4 regions of the Paenibacillus sp. 1182 genome follow, and region 3 is predicted to be linked to each of the others. Evidence: riboswitches for the same ligand, from Rfam matches in the RefSeq annotation. Region 3 holds a riboswitch; each other region holds the start of a gene.
What was found. Region 3 has a riboswitch for cyclic di-AMP ahead of JOD82_RS15590 (hypothetical protein). Riboswitches for the same ligand answer to the same signal wherever they lie in the genome.
Positions count from the first base shown of each region.

Region 1: linked by a shared signal. The riboswitch ahead of JOD82_RS17235 (TrkH family potassium uptake protein) and the one ahead of JOD82_RS15590 (hypothetical protein) in region 3 are both predicted to bind cyclic di-AMP.
Region 2: linked by a shared signal. The riboswitch ahead of JOD82_RS27125 (resuscitation-promoting factor) and the one ahead of JOD82_RS15590 (hypothetical protein) in region 3 are both predicted to bind cyclic di-AMP.
Region 4: linked by a shared signal. The riboswitch ahead of JOD82_RS02150 (3D domain-containing protein) and the one ahead of JOD82_RS15590 (hypothetical protein) in region 3 are both predicted to bind cyclic di-AMP.

Region 1 covers NZ_JAFICR010000008.1:131,389-139,054, reverse strand. Annotated here, with positions in the region: gene sdhA (succinate dehydrogenase flavoprotein subunit) at 1-869, opposite strand, end outside; gene JOD82_RS17250 (succinate dehydrogenase cytochrome b558 subunit) at 963-1,637, opposite strand; gene JOD82_RS17245 (LysR family transcriptional regulator) at 1,864-2,769, shown strand; gene JOD82_RS17240 (potassium channel family protein) at 2,775-3,452, opposite strand; gene JOD82_RS17235 (TrkH family potassium uptake protein) at 3,471-4,811, opposite strand; cyclic di-AMP (ydaO/yuaA leader) riboswitch at 5,221-5,373, opposite strand; gene JOD82_RS17230 (CPBP family intramembrane glutamic endopeptidase) at 5,635-7,365, shown strand; gene uvrC (excinuclease ABC subunit UvrC) at 7,334-7,666, opposite strand, start outside.
Region 2 covers NZ_JAFICR010000020.1:8,635-16,300, reverse strand. Annotated here, with positions in the region: gene rsmA (16S rRNA (adenine(1518)-N(6)/adenine(1519)-N(6))-dimethyltransferase RsmA) at 33-917, opposite strand; gene rnmV (ribonuclease M5) at 925-1,470, opposite strand; gene JOD82_RS27125 (resuscitation-promoting factor) at 1,617-2,765, opposite strand; cyclic di-AMP (ydaO/yuaA leader) riboswitch at 3,037-3,319, opposite strand; gene JOD82_RS27115 (TatD family hydrolase) at 3,521-4,291, opposite strand; gene JOD82_RS27110 (HD domain-containing protein) at 4,334-5,617, opposite strand; gene JOD82_RS27105 (AbrB/MazE/SpoVT family DNA-binding domain-containing protein) at 5,949-6,203, shown strand; gene rsmI (16S rRNA (cytidine(1402)-2'-O)-methyltransferase) at 6,328-7,209, opposite strand; gene JOD82_RS27095 (tRNA1(Val) (adenine(37)-N6)-methyltransferase) at 7,206-7,666, opposite strand, start outside.
Region 3 covers NZ_JAFICR010000007.1:115,549-123,214, reverse strand. Annotated here, with positions in the region: gene JOD82_RS15645 (Cof-type HAD-IIB family hydrolase) at 1-433, opposite strand, end outside; gene JOD82_RS15640 (DeoR/GlpR family DNA-binding transcription regulator) at 503-1,264, opposite strand; tRNA gene JOD82_RS15635 (tRNA-Glu) at 1,510-1,581, shown strand; tRNA gene JOD82_RS15630 (tRNA-Lys) at 1,668-1,743, shown strand; tRNA gene JOD82_RS15625 (tRNA-Leu) at 1,759-1,841, shown strand; gene JOD82_RS15620 (MarR family winged helix-turn-helix transcriptional regulator) at 2,005-2,460, shown strand; gene JOD82_RS15615 (helix-turn-helix domain-containing protein) at 2,646-3,020, shown strand; gene JOD82_RS15610 (helix-turn-helix domain-containing protein) at 3,114-3,497, shown strand; gene JOD82_RS15605 (hypothetical protein) at 3,623-3,844, opposite strand; tRNA gene JOD82_RS15600 (tRNA-Leu) at 4,187-4,269, shown strand; gene JOD82_RS15595 (glutathione peroxidase) at 4,414-4,899, opposite strand; cyclic di-AMP (ydaO/yuaA leader) riboswitch at 5,366-5,538, shown strand; gene JOD82_RS15590 (hypothetical protein) at 5,654-6,049, shown strand; gene JOD82_RS29780 (potassium-transporting ATPase subunit F) at 6,233-6,310, shown strand; gene kdpA (potassium-transporting ATPase subunit KdpA) at 6,460-7,666, shown strand, end outside.
Region 4 covers NZ_JAFICR010000001.1:430,082-437,747, reverse strand. Annotated here, with positions in the region: gene JOD82_RS02155 (polysaccharide deacetylase family protein) at 1-300, shown strand, start outside; gene JOD82_RS02150 (3D domain-containing protein) at 494-1,162, opposite strand; cyclic di-AMP (ydaO/yuaA leader) riboswitch at 1,169-1,337, opposite strand; gene JOD82_RS02145 (amino acid ABC transporter ATP-binding protein) at 1,568-2,290, opposite strand; gene JOD82_RS02140 (ABC transporter substrate-binding protein/permease) at 2,277-3,740, opposite strand; gene JOD82_RS02135 (M20 family metallopeptidase) at 3,889-5,067, shown strand; gene JOD82_RS02130 (glycine-rich domain-containing protein) at 5,110-6,180, shown strand; gene glgA (glycogen synthase GlgA) at 6,268-7,666, opposite strand, start outside.

The DNA.
Region 1 (7,666 bases), on a different contig from region 3:
CGTGTCGCAATATCACGAGGGACCAGATTTCCATAAGCCGGATACTTTTCTTCGAGGAAATACCATGGCTTACCGTCCTTATACGTCCAAATACGACCGCCTTCTCCCCTTGCCGACTCGGACATGAGACGCAGCTTGTCATCACCTGGTATAGCCGTCGGATGAATCTGGATAAACTCACCGTTCGCATAGCGTACGCCTTGCTGATACACTGCACCGGCAGCCGTGCCCGTATTAATGACGGAATTCGTGGTTTTACCGAAAATAATCCCGGGGCCACCAGACGCCAAAATAACTGCATCCGCCGCAAAAGTCTTCACTTCCATCGTACGCAAATCCTGCCCGCAAATCCCTCGACAGATGCCTTCATCATCCAGTACAGCCTGTAAAAACTCCCAGTTCTCGTACTTGGTCACCAAACCCGCAGATTCCCAGCGCCGTACCTGCTCATCGAGAGCGTACAGAAGCTGCTGTCCTGTCGTCGCACCGGCAAAGGCGGTCCGATGATGCTGGGTACCGCCGAAGCGGCGGAAGTCCAGCAGTCCTTCCGGTGTCCGGTTAAACATGACGCCCATGCGGTCCATGAGATGAATGATCCCCGGAGCCGCTTCGCACATCGCTTTTACCGGAGGCTGGTTGGCCAGAAAGTCCCCGCCATAGACTGAATCATCAAAGTGAATCCAGGGTGAGTCCCCCTCACCCTTGGTATTAACCGCACCGTTGATGCCGCCTTGAGCACAAACGGAGTGGGACCTTTTGACCGGAACCAAAGAAAATAAATGAACGTGAACTCCCGCCTCTGCCGCCTTGATCGTAGCCATTAGACCTGCCAGACCGCCGCCCACGACAATAATGTTGGATGCTGCCATTTCTGCTCACTCCTTTTTTTCAGGATTTTAACCAAATCCCCTTTTACGTTTGAAAATAGAATCTCAACACGATGTATAATTGATATGAGTCGTTTATAGTAGCTGTTTAAAAGCGCCGCATTGCACCAAGGCAGTTGCCGTTTCCTGAAATTCCGCACTGCGGAATGCAAGCAGGGAAGCGATGAAGCCGATAGACACCACCACGAACAGGGTCATACAGATATAAGAAGATACTTTTTGCGCACGTGGTCCCACGGTAATCCCCCAACTAACCATAAATGCCCACAGTCCGTTAGCAAAGTGAAAGGATGCCGAAACGACACTGATTAAATACAAAATGAAATAAACCGGGTTCGTCACGATGCCATGCATGACTCCGCCTAGCTCCTCATGGGTTACATTACCCAGAGCCACCTGAAAGCGCGTGTCGTATACGTGCCAGATAATAAATACAAATGTAATGACGCCGGAAATACGCTGGAACAGAAAGCGCCAGTTACGTGAATAGCCGAATCTTTTGACATTCGGGTCAGCCTGATAAGCAATATACAAGCCATAAATTCCGTGGAACAGTAATGGCAAGTAGATGAATAACGTTTCTAGCACAATAACCAGTGGCAAACCATTCAGGAAGGCCACGCTGCGATTAAATCCTTCCTTGCCGCCCTCCACCGCTGTGAAGTTCGTCACCAAATGCTCAACAAAAAATAGAGCCAGCGGAATGACGCCAAGAAGCGAATGCAGCTTTCTGGAATAAAATCCTCTCATCTAGGTCATGCTCCCTTCTCCCGATAATAGCGTTTTCAATAGTAATATAACATATAAATTGACAGTTTCCGACAGGAAATGTCCAACAAGGTGTCCCTTATAAGGAAAAACAAAAGTGTGAACATCTTGTGTCGCTTTCATGTTACTCCTTTTCGGCTTATAATGGAATTGCAATATACGTATTAATTATTATGTCTTTTTTGCATATAGAGAGGAAGTGGATGATTTGTTTGAGGATTTGAACGCTTTTGCCGTCATTGTCGAGCAGTCCAGCCTGAATAAAGCCTCCAAACTGCTGAATCTGTCCCAACCTGCCCTGTCTCGCAAAATTGCCAAGCTGGAGGAAGAGCTGGGTGTGAATCTCTTTGATCGTCGGGGCAAACGGCTCGAAATTACGTCCACTGGCCGATTTGTTTATACATTCGCGCTAGAGCAACGGCAACGACAGCTTCGCTTTTTACAAAAGCTGTCCCAGCACAAAAATGAAGCCCAGAGTATGCTTACACTCGGCGCAAGCCTCACGACGCTCCAAACGACGCTGCCTACCCTCGTCGAAGCTTTCATGAGCAAGCATCCTCAAACCGAGCTGAAGCTGCTCACCGGTAAAACCCATGAAATCGTCGCCTTTGTACGTGACAAAAAAGCAGACGCCGGTATTGTCGGGTCTGCCATTCATGAAGCTGGACTGCGTTGCATTCCGCTATTTGATGATCATTTGGAGCTCGTCGTTCCCATCGGACATGAATTAACGGTCAAGACAGGAACAGCCTCGATGAAAGATCTGCAAGGATTGCCGATGATTATTTTCTCCAAAGGGACCTGGTACCGCAGTCTGACGGATGACTTGTTCCAGCGCAGCGGCATCATGCCGGATATCCGTATGGAAATCGACTCTTTCGAGGCGATTGTACGCCTGCTTCCAACCTGTAAGGCTTCAGCCTTGCTGCCCAAATCCTATTTGCGTAGCGAACTATTGCGGGATAATGGACTCACTGCATTGTACTTGCCCGATTTGAAGGAGACACGCCGAACGACCTCCCTCATTTACTCGGAGACGACCGATCTCGGTCCGACAGCACGACGCTGGATTAGCGAGACACGGGCTTCGTTTGCAGGCTACCGTATGGTGTAGAGGGTTTAATCCTCTTCATTAACATTAACAACCTCATCCTCAAAGCGACCGATATTGTCATTCGAACCGATGATGACCATAATATCGTCTGCTTTTAGCCGATCCATAGCCGTCGGTGCGATCAGGATACCGTTCGCTGTATGAAGCGCCACGACGCTACAACCAAAGCGAGTACGGGCATTTAGCTCTGCTAGCGTTTTGCCATTCAGACATGCAGGTACATTGAGTTCCACAATACTGTATTCCTTAGACAACTCCAAATAATCGAGCAAATTAGGCGTGACTAGCTGGTGAGCCACCCGGATACCCATATCCCGTTCTGGATAAATAATCCGGTCCACACCGAGCTTTTCTAACGCACGCCCGTGCAGCACAGATATGGCTTTGGCTACAACTTTTTTCACACCCAGCTCCTTCAGCAAAATGGCGGTGAGGATGCTTACCTGAATGTCATCACCAATAGCAACAATGCCACAATCGAAATTACGGATGCCCAGTGATCGCAACGAGTCTTCATCGGTAGCGTCCGCCACGACAGTATGTGTCAACATCTCACTCATACTGTCCACAACATCCTCATTCCGGTCAATGCCTAGCACCTCGCACCCCATATCCACCAATTGCAAAGCCAGGCTTGAGCCAAACCGCCCCAAGCCAATAACTACAAACTGCTGCGTTTTCATATCTACTCGAAAACTCCCTTATCCTATAATCATTTTACCTTCCGGATGACGATATAATTCTTTACCCTTTTTCGGCCCCAGTGCATAAGCTAGCGTGAGTGGCCCCAGTCTACCTGCAAACATCGTCAGGGTAATCACCAGCTTACCTATGACTGTTAAATCAGGTGTAAGCCCCATCGACAGCCCCACCGTACCAAACGCAGACACCGTCTCAAACAAGATCATCAGAAAATGATGATCTTCGGTTGCCGACAAAATCATGGTCACCCCGATCACGAACAGCAACCCCAGCAGTGTAATGGTCAAAGCCTTGTAAATTCGTCCCTGCGCAAGTCGGTACTTGAACAGTACAATATCTTCCCGCCCCCGCAGCATCGAAATCACTGCTCCAATGAGCAGGGCGAATGTTGTGGTCTTAATCCCGCCTCCAGTGGAGCCAGGGGAAGCCCCAATAAACATGAGTATGATGATAAAAAACTGCGTAGCCTGCCGCAAGCCTGCGATGTCCAGCGTATTGGCACCTGCGGTACGGGGAGTAACGGACTGGAATAAAGATCCCAGTAGCTTACCACCCCAATCAAGCGAGCCAAGAGTCTTTGGATTCGTAAACTCAAATACAAAAATCACGAGCGTGCCGACTACAATCATAGCGCCCGTCATGCTGAGTACCACCTTGGTATGCAAGGACAGTCTCTTGCGCTTGCGATATTCTGCCAGGTCTGACATCACTACAAAACCAATGCCGCCAGAAATAATTAGAAACATTGCGGTAAAATTAACAATCGGATCATATACATAACCTGTCAAGCTGCGAAATTCACCGAATAAATCAAAACCAGCATTGTTAAACATGGAGATGGCATGCCAGATTCCAAAATAAATCGCCCTGCCTACAGGCATATCAAAGGACCAGCGAACCGAGAATATCGTAGCGCATACGCCTTCAATAACCAGTGAGTACAGTAATACCTTACGGATTAACCCGACAATTCCCTCTACAGAAGTCTGATTCATCGCTTCCTGCAAAATGAGACGCTCCCGCAAGGAAATCCGACGCTTGAACACCAGTGCAATCAAGGTAGCCATGGTCATAAAGCCAAGACCGCCGATCTGGATCAGCGCAACGACGACAACTTGACCAAAAGTGGTAAAAAAGAGCCCGGTATCCTTTACGACAAGCCCGGTTACACAGGTCGCAGAGGCGGCAGTAAACAAAGCGTCTATAAACGCAAGTGGCTTTCCTGTTGTATTGGAGATCGGCAGCATTAACAATAAACTACCTATAAGAATGATAATGGCAAAGCCCGCAACGAATATCTGCGGTGGAGAAAGCCGAAGCCAGCTTGCATTGGGATTCATCTATTCATCACTTCTCTCCTAATCCTTAAAACTATAAAAACAGTGATTTAATACGGTGTAAGCTCGCTACGCGTTCCATTTGATCTTCCGATCGTCGTTGCCCCTGAATTTTTTGATTTTTCCAAACCTTAAGTAACTATAATTAGCATTCCCTGAATACAGGAAGAATGCATGTCAAGCACTACTCGGCCCCCTGTGCTATTGGCGGGCAGTAGCGAAAGGGGCAGAATTGTTCTGAAGAAGCGAAGCGTTTGCCTTTATCTCCGGATTTTAACCATTAAAGGGGGTATACAATCAAAAAATCCGGGGATAACAGCAATCGGAAGAATAATCTGCACCCGCAGCGGTCTAACCAATCCAAACACTTTTATACGCACAAAAAAAGACACCGGAAAACCGAGTGCCTGACTTGGTTCCTGCTCATAGCCTACGAGGTTAGCTGACGGATTCGGGCAGCACAGTATGCCCTATTTACACTTCCGATCCAGCAGGATCGGTTGTAAAATTCACCCCAGTAACATGGTTCCCCCGTTTTCCCATAGAAATTCGGCTCAACTGTATATCATTACCTATGTATTTCATAGGCATTGCCTCAAGATTATAATCCTTCTATATCCAGATCACAAAACCAATTTCGCCGAAAAAACGTGAAATTGGCTTTATTTTGCGAATGGGCATCGTTTAATCGCAGCTTATCTAATTTTATTGGAACTTTAAAGTGCTTTCACTCTATTTTCATGAATATCGCTGGTCTGTTGGCGGGAACCTGTGCAGTATGATATCTTTAATGGATGTTCTTATTTACAGATTAAGGAGGAAACTCATGAATCCTATCGGGAAACCGGTCGTGCTCACGGCCAACTTCAAAAAATTAGGCTTGCTGGGCGGGATTGGCCTGATTTGCTTTTTTATCTTTCAATTGCTTATTCCCTCGCTTAGCAATCCGAGTCCAGAATCAGTAATGAACGCAAAGGTCATCAGCAAACAAGAAGCGGTCATACACGCATTGGACTTCGCCCGCTCCGAGCTGGGCTATACTGAATCACAGCCTGAGGAGCCTGTCGTGACCTATCAGGCCGAAACAGATTTGTACGGTTATTTATCTAGAGAAAAACTGCTTCAACAGTACGACCGTACATGGAAAAAACGTTACCCTTACGAAACCTTTCGGGTCGATCTGCCTGAATCCTCAGCGAAGAGTAAACTGCAAATTCATGTGGATTTATCCACTGGGAAGGTCGTTAGCTTTAAACGGATCACCTCCAATACCAATTACACACAGGCTGATATTTCTACGGATGAACAAGCACGTAACAGGCTTGTACGTGTGGCTGAGGACGGCATGACGCTCGAAGCCAAGGAGCAGGCGGCCGGAGTATGGGTCAAGCGCTTTGGCTTTAAGCCGTCGGATTTGAAGCTCTCGACCACTGAACAAGAAGGCGGATTAAAGTATACCGTAGACGATAAAAAAATCGGCGCCTCGGTACTTACACTGGCTTTTACTTTTGAAGACGGTGATGTTCGCTCCTTCACCCAAAGCTTTTCGGCCCCGTCGTCCTATACCGATTATATCGAAAAGCAAACATTTTGGGCGAATTTGATGACCTATGCGGGTTATGCCCTATTTAGCTTTGTACTGGGTGTACTTGCCATTGTGTATGCGTCACTCACCCGACGACATACTTCATTTGTACGCGGCATTGTTCTATCCGTTGTATACTTTATTGCTAGTATAGCTGGGACCATGAACATGCTGCCTTTATTGCAAGCAGAAGCAGGCGGTAAGGGCATGCTTATATTTCTTATGGTTTTCCAGATTGGTGTTACCTTCGTCATGGCTGTAGCGCTCTACTTCTCCTTGGTCGGCGGTGACGGGCTTATGCGTCAGGTTGGACTGAATGCATGGCCGCGTGCGAAAGAGCCGGGCTACGGGCTGTATGTGCTTCGCAGTATGTATGTTGGCTACTTGTGGGCCTTTATTTTGCTCGGGGTACAATCCATTTTGTTCTTTATACTGGAGCGCACATTTAATACATTCTCCACCACAGATGCCACGCAATCCCCTTATAATATGGCTTATCCATGGCTACTGCCGATTATGGCCTGGATGGCAGGTATTGGAGAAGAGACTGTCTACCGTCTGTTTGGTATTCCGATGGTCAAAAAAATAGTAAAAAATACTTTTGTTGCGTGTCTGATCACCACGCTGATTTGGGCACTGGGACATACACTTTATCCAATCTATCCGGTGATTTCCAGACCTATTGAGCTGACTTTTCTTGGTTTGCTGTTCAGTTTTGTGTTCCTGCGTTACGGCTTTATTGCCGCCATGTTCAGCCACGTTATTTTTGACAGCATTTTAATGGGACTTAGTGTGATGAGCCTGGGAGACACTGTGAATGTGAGCGCTGGTCTATTCTGGATCTTACTTCCAGCCATCGTGGGTTACATCATTTATTGGTTTAGTCCTAAAAAGCCAAATCGAATTATGTTTGAACCTATAAAAAAAGAGGAGCCGTATTCTACGACTCCTCCTCCCGAAGGGCAGCTATAATCTGACGCGCAAGCTTATCCCCAATAGAGAGAGGCCGGAAGTCTTCGACACTGGCCTCTCTTATTTTTTTGAGCGATCCAAAATGCTTAAGCAGTAACTTACGCCGTTTCTCGCCGATGCCTGGAATAGAGTCCAGCCGGGAAGTTACCATAGATTTGCCGCGTTGCTCGCGGTGGAACGTGATGGCAAAACGGTGAACCTCGTCCTGAATCCGTTGCAGCAGATAAAATTCTTCGCTATTGCGTGCAAGTGTCACGGCCTCAGAGGACTCTCCCACTAATAGTTGGGAAGTTCTATGTTT
Region 2 (7,666 bases), on a different contig from region 3:
TCGTATGGGTGAATGCACAGTTTGGTTCCAGCTTAGGATATACCTGCTTCCACCAGAACAGCACTGAGACGCGCAAATTCCTCAATACTTAGCGTTTCTCCTCGACGGGAGGGTTCAATACCAGCTTGTTGCAACAGCGGCTCCAGCGTGTCCCTGTTCTCTTTGGTGAAGAATCGGCTTTTTAAGTTATTGGAAATCGTTTTACGACGCTGGGCAAAAGCAGCATGAACCACTTCAAAGAAGTGCTTCTCATCCACCACTTCCACCGGAGGGGCTTCCCGTACACGCAACCGAATGACTGCAGACTCCACATTTGGCTGGGGAATAAATACTGTATTCGGTACAATACAGACCAATTCAGGTTCGCTGTAATATTGTACTGCAATGCTCAGGCTACCGTAATCCTTCGTTCCAGGAGACGCAGCCATACGCTCAGCCACTTCTTTTTGGATCATAACGACGATATTCTCCAAAGGGAGCTTGTCCTCCAGTAGCCTCATCAGAATCGGTGTAGTAACGTAATACGGCAGATTAGCCACGACACTTACTTTACTCACGTCTGCAAAATCAGCTGCAAACACCTCGCGTAAATCCAGCTTCAGCACGTCTCCATGACGTACCTTCACATGCTCATAAGGGGCCAACACTTCTTCGAGAATTGGCAGTAGCCGCTGGTCAATCTCGACAGCGGTAACTACCTTGGCCGATTGCGCCAGCTTCTCAGTCAAAGCGCCAATCCCAGGACCAATCTCAAGTGCGCCCTTCGTCTCATCCAATCCGGCAGCATTCACAATCTTATTGAGAATATTTTGATCAATCAGGAAATTTTGTCCCAAACTCTTTTTGAACGAAAAACCGTGCCGTTGAATAATTTCCTTTGTACGCCGCGGTGTTGCTATATCTTGAATTCCTGTCATACGGATATCACAATCCTTCACTTTCAATTTGTGCCAGCGCTCCGGCAAATTCCTCGCGGCTGATCTGAAATACAGAGAGCCGTTTATGTAGCTGCTTTCCGTTACAATAACCAATACCCAGCACATTCCCTAAGGCCATACGGCGTGCAGCAGCATTGGGGTGGGTGATAAGTCCAGCATCAATCAGGTCCGCCCACTCAATCAGCGGGTCGGCGCCTTCTACTGTCGTATGAACCCGTGCGAGAGCGTGTCTGATCGCTTCCGGTGAGGCATTCTCCACACCAATATCTCCTTTGCGCGTCGCTTCTGCCTCGGGTATAAAGGCCTGCTTGCAGCCGGGTACCTTGGAAGCGATAATCTTACGGATGCGCTCCCCTGCATGATCGGGATCGGTTAAAATGATGACCCCCCGCCGCTCCTGCGCCAATGCAATTTTACGCAGCGTCATTTTATTAATGGCTGAGCCGCCAGTTTCTATCGTATCCGCTTCAACAGCGCGGCGAATGGCCACCGTATCATCCCGGCCCTCTACCACGATCACTTCCTTGATCATTTGCATTTCCCTCCACTGCTACACAGCAAGCTATATTTATCTTTCCCTGCTTTTGAAAACAAAATAAGAAGAGGATATCCTCTTCTTAGCATGGCATAACTATGTTGTTAATACTATCGCATTGCCCTCAACATACACAACCTGTTTTAGTTGATTTCAGGCTTTACCGGTCCGATAACATATACGGTTTTACCGTGCTTACGACCAAATTGGTTGGCTCGGCTCAAACTCTCATAATACACATCGATTTTGTGGCCTTTAATCGCGCCACCGGTATCCTCCGCACGGCGGAAGCCCACTCCTTCGATATACACCCACCAGCCGATTGGAATTATACTCGGATCGACAGCGATGGTACGGCCTTCCGTCACGCGCGTGCCGGATGCAGTACGTGTACCGATACCTGGCTCCTGTGAGGAATACGCCGTCATGGAGACATTTTGTAAAACTTTGCTATATTTAAAATTGACGCCTGCTTTACGGACAGCACTGCCCGAACTAACCGTTGTTGTCTTAACCGCATCATTGGGACCGACGGAAGCAGCAAGAACGACCGGCTTTTTCTTCGTTCCTACCGCAATAACCTTATCCACACGGTTCTGTGCAACTTCCTTGTTAACCAGCTGTTTGGATACCAACTTTCCATCATGATATACCTTTTGAACGTGCTGGACTACCACACCCGATTTGCCGCTTTGAATGACCCGATTATCGCCTTTATAAAGACTTGGATCGGCCGTTTTGATGACCTGATAAGGCACCTGTTTTTTCTGTTCGACCTGCTGTTTCTTCACACGGACGATTTTTATGTCCATGTTAGACGAAACAGAGGCATCCAACGCAGGATAAACTTTATCCGTTGACGATAATTTATAGCCCGAGGTACGAATGGCACCTTCTACTGTATTTTCTGTTGTGTACAGCTTTTTCGTCTCATTGCCTGAAGATACTTTAACTTGATTGGCACGTTTAATGACTACGCGGTCCCCATCCTGTACTGCTCCATTTAGCGGCATAGAAATTGTATCATGCGGCTGAAGTGAAATGGAATGCTCGCTCAGCAAATCTTGAAGCTTGGATTCCCGGGTTTCTACCGCAGATGCCTTGCCATCAATGACAAAAAAGACTTGTTTTTTAGATTGCGTGTACATCAGAATTGAAATCATAATCGTTAGCGCGATTAGAAAAATAGCAACCAAAGCAGCCTGGCGCACATTCTCTTGCTTCCAACGCAATACGTAAGACATGCTGGATGAGCGTGACTCATGGGTCTCCTCTTTTTGGAAAATGCCCATTTCCTCCGTCCTCCTTACATAGCCCGCCGTCTGGAGTAAGACATAGTTGAGATTTGACGTGACTATAACAGATTTTCTACAAGACAAGCCCAAACTGCGACTGTCCTGCACCATGTACCCGTCTTCGCGGCATGCTGTCCTCCCCTGTTTAACCACAGTATGATGACAGATTTTCTTTTATTCACAACAAAAAAAGCCAAAGAAAGAGACTAGAGAGCTCTTTCGTGGCTTCCGGCATGTGTGAATATGCGGGAAAACTCATGCACGAGATGGCTTCTCTCTTGTTACGCTTACGGGGTTAGCTGTCGGGTTCGGACGTAGAGAGTCGCCCTAGCTTGGGTCAACCGCTCATGGCGGTCGCCTTCACATTCACCCCGAAGACCCAGAAAGAAATCGAAATACGGCTCCTCCACCTGTTCAATCCCATCCGGGAAAAGAAATTAGGTCGAGCCGGCTGGCGGAAGGGACGTTCCCTTCTTGCACATACGCCGGACATACTGTAAGCCATATCGGTTCCCCCGTTCCCTGTAAAAGGGACTCAGCGAGACTGGTTCATGAAATGACTTGTTGATGTTTACATTCAAACAACAATTCACTGAAAAGATGATATCCTGTTTCTATGCATGTTGTAAAGCAGGTTTCAAGTACATTTTTCAAAATATTCGGTTAAAATATTGTAATATTCTCGAGTTTCCTGCAACAAATTCATGATTAGCTTCGTCTATCTCTTTATTTTGATCGATTTCTTCGCTTTTTTATTGAATGTCAAATCGTTCCAAGGCATTTTGGGTCGTTATTGACACTAATTCCTCCACTGTAATCCCCTTAATTTGGGCTGCAGCCTCTGCTACCAGTCTCACATGCGCAGACTCATTTCGCTTCCCGCGAAACGGATGCGGCGTCAGGTAGGGCGCGTCCGTTTCAATGAGCAGACGGTCCAGTGGCACCTGTGCCAGCACCTCTTTTGGCTGCTTGGCATTTTTAAACGTAATAGGACCACCGAAGGAAAGGTGAAATCCCATATCCAGCACCATTTGGGCTGTCTCCCAGCTCCCAGAAAAGGAGTGCATGACTCCGCCAATCTCACCCGCTTTTTCCTCACGCAAAATCTTAACAATATCTTCATGGGCATCCCGGTTATGAATAACAATGGGCATTTTGAGCTCACGAGCCAGACCAATTTGATTTCGAAACACCCGATGCTGAACATCCTTCGGTGATGTATCCCAATAATAATCCAGACCGATCTCTCCGATGGCTACGACCTTCTTATGACTGCATAACGATGCAATCCATTCTAAATCTCCCTCTTGCATTGTAATCGCATCCTGCGGGTGCCATCCAACTGCCGCATAAATAAAATCATACGTCTCGGCCAATTTCATGGTGGATGGAATGGTCTCACGATTAAATCCGATATTGATCATCCGCGTTACTCCTGATTCGACAGCACGTGCTATAACTTCTTCACGATCTTCGTCAAATTGTGGCGCATCCAAGTGAGTATGAGTGTCGAACAAATCCAAGGTTTACATCTCCTTTTTTTACTTACATTTCTATATAGTTGTCTATTCTTTGACAAAATAATTCCTTATTTCGGCAGGAAGCCTGTCTTTTACCGCGTTCAATTTATTCTGGGGAAAATACATATGATATTTCCCTCGGTGAATACCACTTATGGAGCGCACAATTTCCGAAACTTCGGATATTTCACTCACCTCGCCCTGACGTCCAAGCAGTAAAATCTGGTTGTCCGTCGAGCCACCCTGCCGAAACACATCATAAGGAAGATCCGTCGGAAAATCAATTTCAAAATCATATTCAGGGTGCAAACCAGCCTCTTCCAAAGCTTTCCGAATACTGTCAATGGTATCTGTATCCATATTTTCAATCTCTACATATTTATACAATCTACGGTCCATAAAGCGGCTGCTCAAATCACTTAAAATTTCGTCCTTTTCTCGTTTCCACTGGCTAAATACGGTCTGAATTAATGACTCATCGAGCATCAGATATTGCTCTACTGTAAGCTCTCCTTTCAACAGATCCGGCAGCGGGTCCAGCAGAAAACCAAACTCATATCCGTTTTTAAACAATTCCTTTGCTCGCTTGAAAATTTTACGTAAAAGGATCTCCGAGCTGCGTGTTACAGGATGAAAATAAATTTGCCAATACATCTGATAGCGTGACATTAAATAATCCTCTACTGCATGCATGCCTGATTCCTTCACAACAATTCTCCCATTATGAGGACGCAACAGTCGTAAAATACGGTCCAAATCAATCGTGCCGTAGTTGACACCTGTCGAATGAGCATCCCGCAACAAATAATCCATACGATCGGCATCTAGCGGACTGGTCACCAAGTTAACAACAATCGGCTTATCATACGTTTTGGCTATAACCGCAGCCACCTTTTGTGGAAGCTTCTCGTCGACTTGCCGTAGCACGGCGTTGATCTTCGTGTCTCCCAGTACAATGCGGCATGTCCAATCCTCATGGTTCATATGAAAGGCTTCCTCAATTGAATGTGAAAATGGGCCATGCCCCACATCATGCAATAGAGCTGCACACAGAGCAACCAACCTTTCCTCTTTCGGCCAATCTGGGAAATCTCCACGTTCAAATTGAGAAATAATACTTCTCGTAATCTCATATACGCCCAATGAATGTGAAAAACGGCTATGCTCCGCTCCATGAAACGTAAGATACGATGTGCCTAACTGCCGTATGCGGCGTAAACGTTGGAACTCCGGCGTGTTGATCAACCGCCATATCACAGTATCCTGAACATGAATGTAATTATGTACCGGGTCTTTAAATACTTTTTCTTCACTGAGTGGCTGGTGCAAGATATCAGCTCCTTTAATATTCGGAATAATGGATTAAAATACAATAAAATCCTAAAGCATTTCCCTCATTCGACATTCTTTGTCGTAATATGTCGAATTATAGTTTTTCGACATTTCCAAATCGACAAATTGAATAAATCATCAATAAGATAAGGCAATGCACATGAGTAAAGCTCTTTAATCTAAATACTTTTGCATAATCAGACTGTTACTACATTTTTTAGGTTGACTGTTTTGGGAATCGTTGGTATAGTAAATATCAGAAAAGAGAAAATTTTGTCGAATCATGACACTTATATTATTTTAAACGGCGAGAGGAGCCTGATTTATTATGATGAAATCCACTGGTATTGTAAGAAAAGTCGACGAGCTCGGACGTGTTGTTATTCCAATCGAATTGCGCCGTACCCTGGGAATCGGGGAAAAAGACGCGTTGGAAATTTATGTTGATGGCGAACGCATCATGCTTAAAAAATACGAGCCTGCTTGTATCTTCTGCGGTAATGCTGAGAACGTAATTTACTTCAAAGGGAAAATTGTTTGCCAAGATTGCATTTCTGAAATCCCAACACCTGTGACAAACTGAGAATTTTAGTATATAATAGACTTATCAGATATTGTTAATTCTAACCTTTTTCATATACACTCCTTGTTGCCTTCCACGGTTTGAACCCAACCGTTGGAAGGCCCTTTTTTGTTTAGGCAGATATTCATAAGAGTGCGTTGTAAACATCTCTCTTGGAGATTGCACGATCTGTGGCTGTACGCTTCATTGCGTCCTTGCGTGTAAGTCCCTCTTGCTCGTAATGTGCGACGTGGGACTCCAAAGATAAGGACTGCCACCATGCCTGACGTTCCTGTTCTTCTTCCTCTTCGTCTTTTCCTTCAACCACTAGACAATACTCACCAATCGGTGGATTTTCCTCTAGTTTAGCAAGGCATTGCTCCACGGTTCCTCGTACCCATTCCTCATGCAGCTTGGTCAGCTCACGCGCAAGCACCACTTTGCGTGAACCTAATGTTTCCTTCAACACCATCAATGTCTTCACAATACGATGAGGCGATTCATAAAAAATAATTGTGCCGTGAGATACCTGAAACGATAGCAACAGCTTCTCCAGGTCCTTTTTCTCCCGTGGTGGAAAACCAGCGAAGGTGAACCTTTCTGTATCCAGTCCTGAGGCAATTAAAGCAGATAGTGCCGCATTCGCTCCTGGGATGGGGATGACGCTAATTCCCGCTTCCAGTGCCAGCTTGACCAGATCCGAACCAGGGTCAGAAATGGCCGGTAGACCTGCATCGCTAACCAGCGCCAAGTTTTTCCCTTCTATTATGTAACGTATCAGTTCAGGCCCACTGGCAACCTTATTATGTTCATGATAACTAAAGAGCATATCCGGTGTGATTTCGAAATGAGTGAGCAGTTTACGTGTCTGCCGCGTATCTTCGGCAGCGATAATACTACACGACTTTAAGGTGTTAATTGCCCTAAAGGTCATATCTTCCAGATTCCCAATAGGTGTTGCAACAAGATACAATTTTCCCCGTTCTTCTTCGCTGTTACTAAAGCTTTTTTGTACAGCTGCTTTCACACAGAATCCCCCTTGCTTACTTCTCCATAGATATCTCTTATCTCCTGAGTATAATTCCCATTTTCCTGATATACAATGAGCGGAGGCAACAAACGAACCTCGGGTTTACCGTCACGTAATGCTTCAACCAGTACCATATTGGCTTCCATATGAACTCGTGGGTGAACAAAACGTATTCTTTTGGGTTCCAAACTATGTTTACGCATCAAGGTTATAATCTCGCCCAGCCGCTGCGGGCGATGAACCATGGATACTTTCCCCCCATTACGGACAAGCCGGGTGGATGCCTGAATGACTTCTTCCAGTGTGCAGTTCACTTCATGACGGGCAATTGCCTGGTGAGGATTCAGCTTGATATCGCTACCATTTAGCGGCATATAGGGGGGATTCACGGTAATCGCATCATAAACACCATGTCCCGTGATGTGAACCAGCTCACGCAGGTCCCCTTCCCGAA
Region 3 (7,666 bases):
GTTTTTCGGCTGCGTGTAATAATGTATCTAGCGAAATATCCGGGTTGGCGCTCAGCAATCGATCCATTTCAACAGCAAGTAGCTGATGTCCGTTTTGTGGAGAATAAATAGCGCGGTCTGTCATGACCTCATAGTAAAAGTCGTTATCGTGCAGCCAGCTCAGCACTTCAAACGTTTCACTGCGGCCCATAGGAGTAGAGGTTAACTGACGACGATGCACATCGTGTACGGTTGCCCCGTTTGCTCCAATGACGGGAGTTATAAGTTCTGCTTCCTCTAGCTTTGTCCAGGCGTCATAAGCGGCTCTACCAGTGGCAATTGTCACCTGAACGCCTTGCTTTTGTGCTTGGCGTATAGCCTCCGCGTTCACTTTGCTTATTTTTCCTTCCTCGTTCAGCAGTGTTCCATCCATATCAATCGCAAACAGTTTCATTTCTCTCCAACTCCTGTCTTTCGATATCTCTGTGATAAATCTTGAGTTCTAGCTAAGCAGTCTCATATTTTATGAGGGGACAACAACTTCAATATCATGATGTTGCAAAATTTCCAGCATTGCTGGTTCTGGCAAGCGATCGGTGATCACGATATTAACTTCAGATAAATCAGCAAAACGATACGGGAAATTAATTCCGAATTTCGAATGGTCCGCAAGGATGATCACCTGATCCGCCTGTTTCATCATCTGATGCTTCAGCATACCGTCTTCTTCATGAATCAGGCTTAGTCCGTGAGATGATATGCCTCCAATCCCGATAAAAGCTTTGTCTACAAAATAGTGAGACAAAGTGGCGATTACGGACGAGCCATATACATACCGGTGCTCTTTTTGCAGGCGGCCTCCCAACAGATGAATGGAGACACCGTCTTTTCCAGATAGTACGTCGGCCTGATTAATTGAATTGGTGATAACCGAACATTCCTGCACATTCAGTCTTTCTGCACACGCCTGTACGGTGGTAGAGGAATCCAATATAATACGATCCCTATCTCGTACCATGTTGGCAGCCAATTGTCCGATCACTTGTTTCTCCTCAGATACAGTAAGCAGTCTTTCGTTATAATTTCCAATTGGATCGTGATGCAGTTTAGGGAGAAGGGCGCCGCCGCGGGTGCGAATAATTTTTTGATGCTCCTCAAGTTTTACCAGGTCTCGACGGGCCGTATCCCGTGAAACATTAAAAATTTCACAAATATCATCCACCGAAATACGCTTGTGAAGCTGTAAGTAATCAACGATTTTTAACATTCGTTCTTCCTGATACATAGAAAGCTCCTCTGATATATAATGATTTCGGTATCTCGTAAGTGATTATAAGTAAATGTAAGTGATATTGCAATCATTTATCATGATTTTTCAGGGATTAAATGATTCTAGATAAGTTAATGTAAGTGGACATGCATTTTGTAATGATAAAAACTGCTTTTTTTAAAATTTCAAAAATAAGTATTGCCATTTGTTATTCTATTTGATATACTCTTTCTTGTCGCCAAGTTGGCGCATAATAATAAGGCCCGTTGGTCAAGGGGTTAAGACACCTCCCTTTCACGGAGGTAACAGGGGTTCGAATCCCCTACGGGTCATTGTTGTCTTTATAGACTACATGTTGCATGCTTAAGGGAAATTCCTGAGGTCTGGTCTAATGGCGGACAGCTTGGATGAACAGCATGAGCCATTAGCTCAGTTGGTAGAGCACCTGACTTTTAATCAGGGTGTCGAAGGTTCGAGTCCTTCATGGCTCACCATTTATATTTTGTTATGCGGTCGTGGTGGAATGGCAGACACGCTATCTTGAGGGGGTAGTGAGCGTACGCTCGTGGAGGTTCGAGTCCTCTCGACCGCATCAATGGAATGAACGGAAAAGTCTCTCGCGGTAGAGGCTTTTTTTATTTGTGTAATGATGTAATAAAGTAATGATTATGATGAAATAATGATTCCATAGTATAATATAACGCCATAATGTTATAGAATGATAAGTATAAACTTATGAAGTGACGGTGAAAAATATGGACACTCAACTGTTAGGAAATATATCAGAAAATATTTTGGGCTTGTTTCCGATTGTGAAGAAGAAATTTTTCACCTACGGTCCGCTCGATTTCCCATTACACTTGTCGCCTAATAACTTTCAGGTGCTAATGCTCCTGCGTGAAGTACGTTCGTCTACGGTATCTGATTTATCCAAACAGCTCAATGTCTCACGTCCGAACATGACTCCTCTTCTGGACAAACTGGTGGAGCATGGGTTGGCTGACCGCCAGTCGTGTGATTCGGATCGCAGAGTCGTGAATGTGGCGATTACACAGGAAGGCGATGCTTTTTGTGAACAGGTATTTCATACCTTCTCCAATAAAATTCAAGAAAGACTGGTGTATCTGCCAGAAGAAGATTTATTGCATCTGAGTGAAACTTTGAATGAATTGAAGCATATTTTACTTAAAATCGACAACTCTGCTACGTGATTGGCGTAAGTGGACTGGCTTAAAGACCGCCCTTTCTTCGGAAAACAGGCGGTTTTTGTTGCGTGTTGTGGTATAATGGAAACCAACATACATAATTCGGTAATTTTAGCATACGTGATCTTTGAAATGGGAACAGAGAACATGATATCGTTATTTGAGAGCCTGCTAGGGAGGAAGGAACTTCTATGCAATCTATTTACCATCGCATCGAGGAACTCATCAAGGAACGGGGAATGACGAAAAAGGCGTTCTGCCAGCAGTTAGGCATTAGTACAGGGAACTTCGGGGATTGGAAAAGAGGAAAAACGACGCCGGGCACGAATAAACTCATTGAAATCGCTTCTTTTTTTGATGCGAGTCTGGACTGGATTATGCTGGGTCGAGATATACAGGGTGAGGTGCTAAAGGAGTCGCAAGACCCTTATTTTTTTGACGCTTCAGGGCAACTGAATTGCCAGGGGGAACCGCTTAGTGAGGCGGAAAGAAATTTTATACTTGAGTATATTGAATTTACCCGCTTTCGTAAAGAGAAAAACCAGCGCAATTCTACTATAGGGTAATGGTTGCTTAGGATTTAATGGGGATTACTAATGAGTAAGGCTGAAAAATGAAAATTATTTCAGAAAAAGTTACTGTTTCGGAGGGGAAACATTTTGGGAGATCAAACTATTTATCAACGGATTGAAGCTTTGATTAAAGATCGGGGAATGACCAAGAAGGCATTTTGTGAAAAGCTTAAAATCAGTTCAGGGAATCTCGGTGATTGGAGAAGGGGGAAAACAACGCCGGGTACCACTCATTTAATTCAGATTTCGGACTTTTTTAATGTATCGCTCGATTGGTTAATGAAAGGGATTAAGCCGGGAGAAGGCGTACTTCAGGAGCAGAAGGCTGCTTATTTTTTTGGAGTGATGGGGCCACTGAATTGCCAGGCAGAAGATCTTGAGACGGAAGAACAGAATTTTATTTTAGAATATGTTGAATTTGCGAAATATCGTAAGCAAAAAAGTGAGAAGGATAAAACAAAGCCGGAATGATTTTTTTGGCTAAAGATTGTCTGGGTTGAAAACCCGTAAACGAACTGGAGGGGTTCGCTTTACGGGTTTATTTGGTTTCTTGGTGATATGGAATGACCTGTATGTAACTGGAATGCTTGTTGGATTTAGAGTGGCGATGCCTCCTTATAATCGTTATCGTCGATGTTCAGAATTGCAGCAACTTGTTTTCTGTACCTTTGTGCTTTGCGGGTGCCGTGAATCAGATTGGACAAGCGTGAAGGCGGAATATTGTGTGTCTCACAAAATGTTTTCTGATCCAGTCGAAGTTCGACAAGCCGTTGTTTGATGGCCCACCCGAAGGAGGTGACAGGCATTTTGTTGTTCAAAAGAAATCGCCCCTTACGGATTCTTACGGAATAATTGGTGTGTTATAATAATCATCAGTAAACATGTTAGAATTAACCATCTGAAACTATGATACACTTTTATACGTGTTTTTACAATCGTAAATACGTTATTTCGTCAAATTAATTACTTAGTTAAGTGCTAGGTGGTTCTGATAATCCGTAAGGGGGCAACATTAATGCATAGTTCAGCAAGCGGTTATCTTTATGCAGGACGGTATTATTATCGCTCATATATGTAAGTTAAAATAATTATAATATTTTTGTTTACAAATAGTTGATGAGAGAGTATAATAAATCTGTTGCCTCAATACATTATGATTTGCGGTCGTGGTGGAATGGCAGACACGCTATCTTGAGGGGGTAGTGGGCGTACGCCCGTGGAGGTTCGAGTCCTCTCGACCGCATTATATGCAAGACCTAGTTAAAAAAGCATCCTGACACGGTTTACGTGAAAGGGTGCTTTTTTTGTTAAGCATTTTCGTTATATTCTTTAGCCACGGAAGCCACGGTTGCAACAGGTCGTTTATTAACTGTGATAATGAAGAATGTCAGTTTTGCTGCAAAAGCTTCTCTATATCTCCCGCCAGTTTATCTGGAGTGGTTTGCGGTGCATAGCGCTTAAACACGTTACCTTCTCTTGTAATTAAGAATTTAGTAAAATTCCATTTGATCGCTTTGGACCCTAATACCCCCGGAGCTGTTTGGGTCAGGTAGCGAAATAAGGGGTGTGCTTGATCGCCATTGACATCTGTCTTGGCGAACATCGGAAAGGTGACACCATAATTGATCTGGCAAAACTCGGAGATCTCCTCACTGGAACCTGGCTCTTGTTTGGCAAACTGGTTGCTGGGAAATCCCAAAATTTCGAGCCCCTGTTCATGATACTGGTCATATAGCTCTTGTAGCGCTTTGTATTGGGGGGTTAACCCACATTTGCTGGCAGTGTTCACGATAAGCAGAACGTTCCCTTCAAATGTGGATAACGGAATTTGTTTCCCTTGCAGGGTTTGCGCATCATATTCATAAACGGTCATAGCATCTCTCCTCATTCAATATTCAGCAATTAAATTTTAGACAATTTAAAGAAGGGTTGCAAGCCTGGAAAAGCTGTATAAAGCCTTCAGGCGCTGTAAAATCGTATTTTGCTCAAAACAGTAAATCGCACCGCAAATGGAGCGAATTAAGTTGTTTCTTCTTATAAAAGCGGGTTAAATCGGTGTTTAGCTGGTACATATAGCGTATTTTCTTCTCTTTTTACAAAAAAAGGCCAATAACGCTTTACCCTACGCCAATATTGACATGCTTGTCATTTTCAAAAAGGGATGAAAAACAGAGATTAAAGGAGATGTGAGAAGCATAGTTGCATTGTAAGCGTTATTATTAATCTTCTATGCTCTAAAGCCCGATTTATAACCCTGCAGTTGAGCTTTACAGTCTTCCATGCGCGGGTGTATGATTCAAGACGTAATTTCAAATTAACTTGAATGAAGCAACAACGAAATGTCTATAGCGCTGAATTTTGCAGTTGCAAAAGCGGGGGAACCAATCGAGACTGTACGGCTTCGGAAGCCGTGTGTCTCATGGGGTGAATTTTCCGGTCAAGTGCCAGAAATAGGGCGACTCTCACGTCCGAATCCGACAGCTAACCTCGTAAGCGTACAGGGAGAGGCAACAAACCGCCGTGTGCAGCCATGGTTTATTTTATCATGGATATGTCAGAAGCCGGAGGAAAGCCTTTTTCCTTCGGCTTCTTTTTGTTGTCTTTTTATACCGGGAGAGGAGCTACTGATGGAAGGTCGGTTAATTATTGTCACTGCACCGAATGAAGCGGGCAGAAGTTTTGTGAAATTGCTTATTTTCAAAAAATTGGCGTTTGCAGTTCTCACGAATAGCGCCCAGGAGGAACGACAGCTCAAAAAAATGGGTGTGGAGCACATTGTCCGCATCAATACCATGCAAGCGGGAAAATGGAATTTTCCAAAAAAAGAAATTGGTAGTGTGTATTTGTTCGAGAACAGCTTGAATCTGACTTGCCGTTTCCTGCAAATATGTCGACCACTAACATCGGAATCGATCTATGTTATTACACACGGCTGTAATCCACAAGGAATTTATCGGGGATTGGGAGCGGACCATGTGATCTACACATTGAACGGAGAGGTGGGTTTTCTGCTGAACGGATAAGCACTTATGACATAGTTGTTTTATGATTTTATGATGGAATAAGAATGGCGATCTGAGGATCGATACGGAGGGTATAAACATGATGGATATATACATGCTGCTCGTCATGGCTGTGAGTTATGGAGTGATACTGCTGTTTGTACGCTGGTGTGATGCGCAGACCTCTAAAGGAGGACGAAGAGGATGATCGTTATACTCGGGCTTACGGCTATTGTGTTTATGTATTTAATCTACGCACTCCTGAACCCTGAAAAGTTCTAGTCACTTGTAGGGATAGAGCGGGCGGGAACAACAGATCTGAGCATTAAAGCATCATTGGTAGCAGGTTTTCGCAAACGTGTGCACTTCATAGATGGTCTAATCGGGTCTGTTGTTCCAAACGCAGGAGCATTTTGAAGGAGGAATAGAGGATGGAGCTGCTTCAAATTGGAATTGTGATCGTTATATTGCTGCTCTTGGTAAAGCCAATGGGTACATATATGTATCATGTATTCTCGAATGAACCGAATCGAACGGATCGGATTTTTGGCAGAACAGAAAAGCTGATTTATAAGGTAGTAGGCTTGAAGAAAGTGGAGAGCATGCGTTGGACTACGTATGTTATGAGTTTCATTGCTACGAACGTCGTGCTTGTGGCAATCAGCTACTTGCTGTTGCGTTTACAGGGAATGCTTCCCGGTAATCCGGCTGGAAACAGTAATATGGAAGCATCACTAGCTTTTAATACGGTAATCAGCTTTATGACGAATACGAATCTCCAACATTATAGCGGAGAAAGCGGGCTTACGTATCTGACACAGATGGCGTTCGTCACGATGATGATGTTCACTTCGGCTGCTTCCGGTTTTTCGGTTGCTGCGGCTTTTATGAGAGGATTGACGCGGCGCGGTGAAGGGATGGGCAATTTCTTTCAAGATTTTATTAAAGCTATTATAAGGATTTTCCTGCCACTGGCCTTTGTGCTTACGCTGGTGCTGGTGGGATTGAAGATACCACAGACGCTACAGCCTACGGCGGATCTTACGACGCTGAGCGGAACACAACAGCAAATTTCTATGGGACCCATTGCTTCTCTGGAGTCCATCAAGCATTTGGGGACGAACGGGGGCGGTTATGCGGGAGCTAACTCTGCGCATCCTTTTGAAAATCCAAGTCCTTGGACGAACGTGCTGGAAATTTTGGCAATGTGGGTAATGCCGGCTTCGTTGCCGTATACCTTTGGATTGTTTGCCCGTAATCGTAAGCAGGGCTGGATTATTTTTAGCTCCATGATGGTATTGTTTCTAATTTTTCTATCCATTACGTATGTGTCTGAGAAGACAGGTAATCCGTTAATCCAGACACTGGGTGTGGATGCTTCTCAGGGAAGCATGGAAGGGAAAGAGGTTCGTTTCGGTATTGGACAATCGGCTTTATTCACTGCGGTCACAACAGCGGCAACGACAGGTTCGGTCAATAATATGCATGATACACTAACCCCGCTAGGTGGCATGGCTGCTTTGGGAGAAATGATGCTAAACGTCATTTTTGGCGGCAAGGGTGTCGGGCTGATGAATATGCTGATGTATGCGATTCTGGGTGTGTTTATATGCGGACTGATGGTCGGGAGAACTCCGG
Region 4 (7,666 bases), on a different contig from region 3:
CCACCCTACGGTGAAATTACAGAGCCTCAAATAAAGTGGGCACGTCGTCATGGCTACATGATTGTCAACTGGAATGTAGACTCTCTCGACTGGAAGGGACTAAGTAAAACACAAATTCAGCGAAATGTGATTCCAGCTACAGGGCCTGGCTCTATTATTTTAATGCACGCTGGTGGAGGTCAAAGTTCCAACTTGCAAGGCACTGTCCAAGCTTTGCCGGGTCTAATTCACTCTCTAAAAGCTAAGGGCTACAAATTTGTGACAGTCCCCCGGCTACTCCACACATCGGAACGAAAATAACAGTATGTTTATAATTGAGGTCCAAGCTAAAGCAACGTAAAAAGGCTGTCTTACCAGCAGAAGTATTCTGCTCGTCAAGACAGCCTTTTTACGGATAGGACCTGATAAGAGTCCGACCTAGATATATACGGATATAGGCGTTATGTTTACATAATATATATTATGTTTAATTAAACTGTATATACGTACAATGCTATTTATCAATAACGTACAGCTTCACATTTTGAAATCCAAAGTCGTTCACAAATGATTTGTTGCCTGGAATAAAGATATCAATCCGCTTTCCTGTAATGGCGCTGCCCTGATCGCGAGCGACAGCTACAAAAGAATGATCCGGCAAACCTGGATGGGAGTAGCCTGTAACCAGTACTTTCGTGCCCATCGGAATGACGTTAGGATCTACCGCAATTGTACCTAGTTTAAGCGGATTGCCGTAGTAGTCCACTGCGCCCCATTTACCATTCTCATCGGCTGCGGCAGAATACGCTGAAGCCTTAACGTCAACTATTTTGCTATAGTTGAATGTTTTACCCCAAGCTTCAATCGTTGGCGCCTCATTCGCTGCTGCTTTCTCCGTAAGAAGCTGCGGCTTCGATTCCGAAGCTGCCTTTACACTTTTTTCGCCAGGCACCTTAATTTGCAGACCTGCATATATATTGCTGGAGGCAATGTTTGGGTTAGCCTTTGTTAGCTCGTCTACCGATACTCCATAACGTTGAGCAAGCAAAAAGAAGGTATCGCCCTCTTTGGCAGTGTGAAGCGAGGCAGCATCCGCTATTCCAGCTGTCTGTGCCAACCCTGCAATAGCTGCGGCAAGCACCGCAATTTTCATCGTTTTACCAATATGTTTTAAATGTTTCAAAGATATGTACCTCCTCTTTTATGCCTGCGAAGTTAGCTGTCGGATTCGGACTCAGGAGAAGCCCTATGCTTGTGCAATTCACCCCTAGGCATATTCCTCATCGTCTTATGACGTATCGGAATGGCTGCCGTTGTTACGTCCCCCGCACTTCCCATAGTTTGGGCCAGCATTTCAGCGCTTGTCTAACCGCATGCTGTCCCGGTAAGTTTTGGCTTACTGCATAATATCACAATTTTGTAACCTTATCCGCATGAAAATGTTGGGAACCCTGAACATCATACTACACTCGTTACAATTTTGTCATTAAGAAATCGATATTTGTTACGAAAGTATGGGGAAATGGTGACAAAATAAGAAAAGCCCTCCGTCAACGGAGAGCTTTTTTATGATTAGACCAGCACTTTCTTACAATACTTTGGCAAGAAAATCACGAGTGCGATCATGGCTTGGAGTGCCAAATACCTGGTCTGGTGCACCCTGCTCCACAATTTGACCGTTATCCATAAAGATAATTCGATCGCCTACCTCGCGGGCAAAGCCCATTTCATGCGTTACAATTACCATTGTCATACCGCCTTCGGCGAGCTTCTTCATTACATCCAGAACCTCTCCAACCATTTCAGGGTCCAATGCAGAAGTCGGCTCATCGAACAGCATTACGTGCGGCTGCATGGCCAAAGCACGCGCAATCGCAATACGTTGCTTCTGACCACCGGATAGCTGGTTCGGATAGGTATTCTTCTTATCCTCGAGCCCCACGGTACGCAGGAGTTCTAATGCAATTTTTTCCGCTTCCTTACCTGACTGTTTTCTAACCTGCGTCGGTGCAAGCGTCAGGTTCTGCAACACTGTTTTGTGTGGGAACAGATTAAAATGCTGGAACACCATCCCCATTTTTTCCCGGGTTACATTAATATTATGACCACGAGCTGTAATCGGCTCGCCCTCAAATAAAATCTCCCCATCCGTCGGCTGTTCTAACAGATTCATACAACGCAAAAACGTACTCTTCCCCGAACCGCTGGGACCGATGATAACGACAACTTCTCCTTTGGCGATATCTATATCAATGCCTTTTAAAATCTCATTCTTGCCGAACGATTTACGCAATTGTTTAACGGTGATCACTGGCTCTCAACTTCCTTTCCCATAAACCAAGCAGCTTAGACAAGCTGAATGTCATTACAAAATAAATAGCGGCTGTGATTATGAACGGACTTAATCCTTCGTAGGTAATATTCTTAATGACCTGGGCTTGATACATAATATCCACCATACCAATAGTCGAAATAATGGAGGATTCTTTAATAATTGTAATAAACTCATTACCTATAGCAGGCAAAATAGATTTAAACGCTTGTGGCAAAATGACGTGACGCATAGCTTTGCCTCGTCCCATACCCAATGAGCGTGCGGCCTCCATCTGTCCACGGTCTACTGCCTGGATACCTGCACGGAAAATTTCAGCCAGATATGCCGAGCTATTCAGAGACAATGTGATTATACCGGACTGGAGTGGAGTAAAATTGACACCCAGCGTCAAAGCAATCCCGTAGTGAATGATCATGAGCTGCACCAGCATAGGTGTGCCACGCAGGATCTCCACATATGTGGTACCTAACCACTCAATGATGCGTATACCACTCATCCGCAACAAGGATACGATCAGACCAATGATAAATCCAAACAGTACTCCGAGTGCAGACAGCAACAGAGTGTAACCAATACCCGTAGCGTAAAGACTGCGGTATTTCCAAAAAATATCTACGATGTTATTAGAAGAAACCTGTCGATCTGCCGAGAGTGCACTCGCTTCTGTAGAAAACTTTTCAATCGACCCGTCCGCTTTCAGGCGAGCCAACGTTTTATTTACAGAGGCAAGCAATTCTGCGTTCCCCTTGCGTATACCTACAGCAGTTTCTGCTCCGGCATCCTCAGGTATCGCTTTGGCAAGTGTTACGGTCCCATCTAACGTGTACCCTTTAGCAACCGTATCTTCGATCACAACAGCGTTGATACGCTGGGTCCGCAGCTGGAGTACCAGATCGGATATTTTGTCCAGTGAGGTTACAGAGGCATTGGGTACTTTTTGAGCAATTTCTTCCTGAATACTCCCCTTTTGCGCGCCAATCTTCTCGCCTTTCAAAGCAGCCATCGTAGGATATTTGTCTTTATCCTCTGGGCGTACCATAATGACTTGCTTGGAGCGATAATATACATCTGAAAAATCAATGCTTTTTCTACGCTCATCCGTCGGTGTCATACCGGACAGTACCAAGTCTACGCGACCACTTTGCAGAGCAGGTAGCAAAGAGTCAAAACTCATGTCCTCAGGGACCATCTCCGCACCCAAATCTTTGGCGATTTCCTTCGCGATTTCCACATCGAAGCCAACAATAGTATCCTTACCGTTAATAACTTTATGAAACTCATACGGCGGAAAGTCGGCACTCATGCCCACTACAAGTTTTTTCTGTGGCTTTGCTTCCGTTCCGTATGCATTGAGCATGGGAAGACCCGTCAACAGCAAGATAACCGCCGTCAAAACCAGGGCGGTAAAACGATATGCCTTTTTCAATCTTTTTTTCTCTCCTTAAATTCTTTATAATAAATAAGATTGTGTCATTATAAATGAATATGCATGATTATGCAATGAATGTTATAGTACAATTTCAGCATACCTAGCGCAGTACCTACATTACAGCTTATATAAAGGAGTTTTCAGCATGAATTTTAAACAGACCATTCAAAAGACAATTGAGCAGCATGCCCCACGCTTTAAGGACATTTCGTTATATATTGGGGCAAATCCTGAACTTGGAAACGAGGAATTTCTGGCCGCTGCCCGTTTAAAAGAAGAACTCATTTTTCACGGTTTTGAGGTCCAGGCACCCGTATTGGGCATAGAAACAGCCTTTATTGCAACTTACAAAGCTGAAAAATCCGGACCGATTGTTGCTTTTCTGGCAGAATATGATGCTCTGAAAGGTTTAGGACACGCCTGTGGGCACCATCTGATATGCATGATGAGTACCGGTGCTGCCGTTGGCCTCAAGTCGATCATCGACGAAACTGGTGGAGAAGTACGGGTATACGGCACACCTGCCGAAGAAACTCGTGGTGCTAAGGTCCCTATGGCCTCTGCCGGTTTGTTTGATGATTGCGACATAGCACTTATGACGCATCCTTATGATCGTTACGAAAAATCAGGCAAATCGCTGGCGATTGATGCTGTACAATTCGAATTTTTTGGTCAATCCGCTCACGCGGCTGCCAGCCCGCACGAAGGCATTAACGCGCTGGACGCTGTGATTCAAACGTTCAATGGCATCAATGCGTTCCGTCAACAAGTAAAAAGTACAGTGCGTATCCATGGGATCATTAATCAGGGTGGGCAAGCAGCCAATATTATTCCTGATTACGCCTCAGCCCAATTTTATGTAAGGGCCGCTACACGTCAAGAACTGAACCCGCTGACTCGCCGTGTTATTCAAATTGCTGAAGGAGCTGCTTTACAGGCCGGGTGTCGTTTGGAGACCTCCAATTATGAGACTTCTTATGATGAAATGGTCACGAACCGTGTACTTTCCGATGCGTTTACCGCAAATTTGGTGCAGGCTGGCATTTCGCAAGAAGATATAACGGAAGGCGAAGATCATGGCTCCATGGATATCGGAAATGTATCGCTTCATTGCCCTGCTATCCATCCTTACATTCAAGTTATTGACGAGAAGCATGCCTTGCATACACCAGAATTCCGCGATTTGGCGATGCAGGACCGAGCCATGGAAGGAATGCTGCTGGCTGCGAGAACTTTGGCATGGACTGCTTGCGATGTAATCACGAATCCTGAACTGCTAGCCCAGATAAAAAAAGAATTCGCTCTGCTGAATAACGAACGCTAAATCTTAATTCCGTGTTATTTCAGAAAGGAGTAGCCAGCCATCATGGATAGTATGAGTAGCTTTTGGACGTTGTTTATTGTGATAGACCTCATCATTTTTTGGTTTATATTCCGTGCATTACGCAGGAACCGGGGAAACAGAAAAACACGGCGCCGGAATGCTTTTTTCCTCAGCTCCCCTTCTCCTTCTTCCCTTACGCAGGAGCGTCATCCAGAGATTACGGAGCTGATGCAGCTATTGGAGCAATCCATTCCCGTCTCCTATGCTCATAGCGTAAGGAATCGTGTAATGGAAGCCCACCCAGAGATTACGGAGCAAGAATATGATTGGCGTTGGCATGAGCTAAAACGATATTTTATGCTATGCGCGATTATGAATCGTGTGCCTATGTTCAGTAGTGATGTGGATGAATTATGGCACGAAATGTTGATGTTTACCCGCGAATATCAGCAATTCTCGGAAGCTTTTTTTGGTCGTATGCTTCACCATGCGCCCCATTCTGGCGGCTCTCAGCCGATGCCGGAGGAGCGTGCGTGGTTTGATTGGTTGTATGTGGAATGCTTTGGCTGGAACCGCTATAGCGCCAGTTTGTGGGGGACTTTTTTTAATCATCCATTACCGAACGACGAGCTTTCACACTATTACAAACTCACAACTTCGGCGCAGCCAGCAGGTAACCGTTGGAATACTCAGGAGAATATAGCCATTTCACAGCAAGCCCAACAAACGGTTCATAAGATTGTACAACATCTGCGCGAGCGGGTGAATAAAGCGGTGGATGATCCTGAGGGTAAGCAATTGCCTAAGGTCAACTATTTACAGGTCGACTATCTGTTATTAGCTGTTGTATGGTATTCATGGTATCAACCTGAACAATTTGCCATACACATGCACCCGGATGCTACAGGCAATGCCGGGTTAGCTAGCTCATCTGGTTGTAGCTCGGCAAGCGGCTGCTCGAACTGGGATACGCATCACTCGCATCATCATTCCTCCCATGACAGTTCTCATCATGGAGGCTCTTCTCACCATGATTCAGGCGATTCTGGTAGCCATTCTTCGTGTAGCAGCGGCTCTTCATGTGGAAGCAGCTGTGGTGGCGGGGGCGACTGATCATAGCAAAAAAGGGAATTCCTCAGCCAAACACTGGCTAAAGGGATTCCCTTTTTCATTAATATGAATATGGTGTTCCTACTCCGTTCAGTCCGTCTTTGTGAGCAAATGGTAAATATCCATATACGCTTCGGCTGAAACATCCCAACTATATTCTCCTGCGAAAGCCGTCTGTGTAAGCTTCGACCAATGCTCAGATTGGCGATAAAAATGAACAGCACGACGAATGGTGTTCAGCATATCATGTGCATTGTAGTTCGTGAAGCTAAATCCATTTCCTTCCCCTGTAGACTCATTGTAAGCCTGCACGGTATCGTTAAGGCCCCCAGTTTCTCGCACAATAGGGATACTTCCATAACGAAGCGCTAGCAGTTGGCTGATCCCGCAAGGCTCAAACCTTGATGGCATAAGATACATATCGCTTGCCGCATATATTTTTCGTGACAGAGGTTCGCTAAAAGCAAGCTGCGCCGACATTTTCAGTGGATAGCGTCCCGCTGCCTCACGGAACCAATGCTCAAAAGCCGGATCCCCTGTTCCCAAAACGACAAACTGGATATCATCATAATACAAGATTTCATCAAGCACTCTCGTTACCAGATCTAGCCCCTTCATATCTACAAGTCGGGTTACCATGGCAATCATAGGTACGTCCGGCCGTACCGGCAGACCCAGCTCCTTTTGCAGACCAATTTTGTTTTCCTTTTTCTTTGTCAGACTCGTTCGGTACTTCGTATAAATACGATTGTCCGTAGCAGGATTATAGCTTTTGGTGTCAATTCCGTTCACAATCCCTGTTAAGCGACCCTGATCTCCCAATTTACGAAGCAGACCCTCAAGCCCATATCCGTAAAATTCCGTTTGAATCTCCTCTGCATAGGTCGGACTCACGGTCGTGACATGATCCGAGTACGTAAGCCCACCTTTCATAAAATTCAGTCTGCCATGATACTCCACACCCTCGGAGGTGAAATAGCTCCCATCCAGGTTGAGCAGCTCAGTTAAGACCTCATACGGAAAATCCCCCTGATACAGCAGATTATGTATGGTAAACACCGTGCGAATATCGCTGTAGAAGGGCAAATGTCGATAATCGGCATTCAGAAGCAGCGGAACCATTGCTGTATGCCAATCATGACAATGCAAAATATCCGGCCGAAAGTTCAGTTCAGGCAGCATTTCTAAAATCGCTCGGTTAAAAAAGGAAAAGCGTTCGCCATCATCCATATAACCGTAAATACCGTCACGACCGAAGTAATACTCATTGTCTATAAAATAAACCTTGATTCCGTCTAATGTCAGTTCCTCTATTCCACAATATTGATTACGCCAGCCTACGGCTACTTGCTTTACCGCTACCGGACGTAGAGACTTTTTATAAGTATCGGGAATCCCCGCATATTTAGGCAAAATGATTCGGACGTCGCACCCCGCCTGACGAAGTGCCTTCGGCAGTGCGCCAATGACATCAGCCAACCCGCCTGTT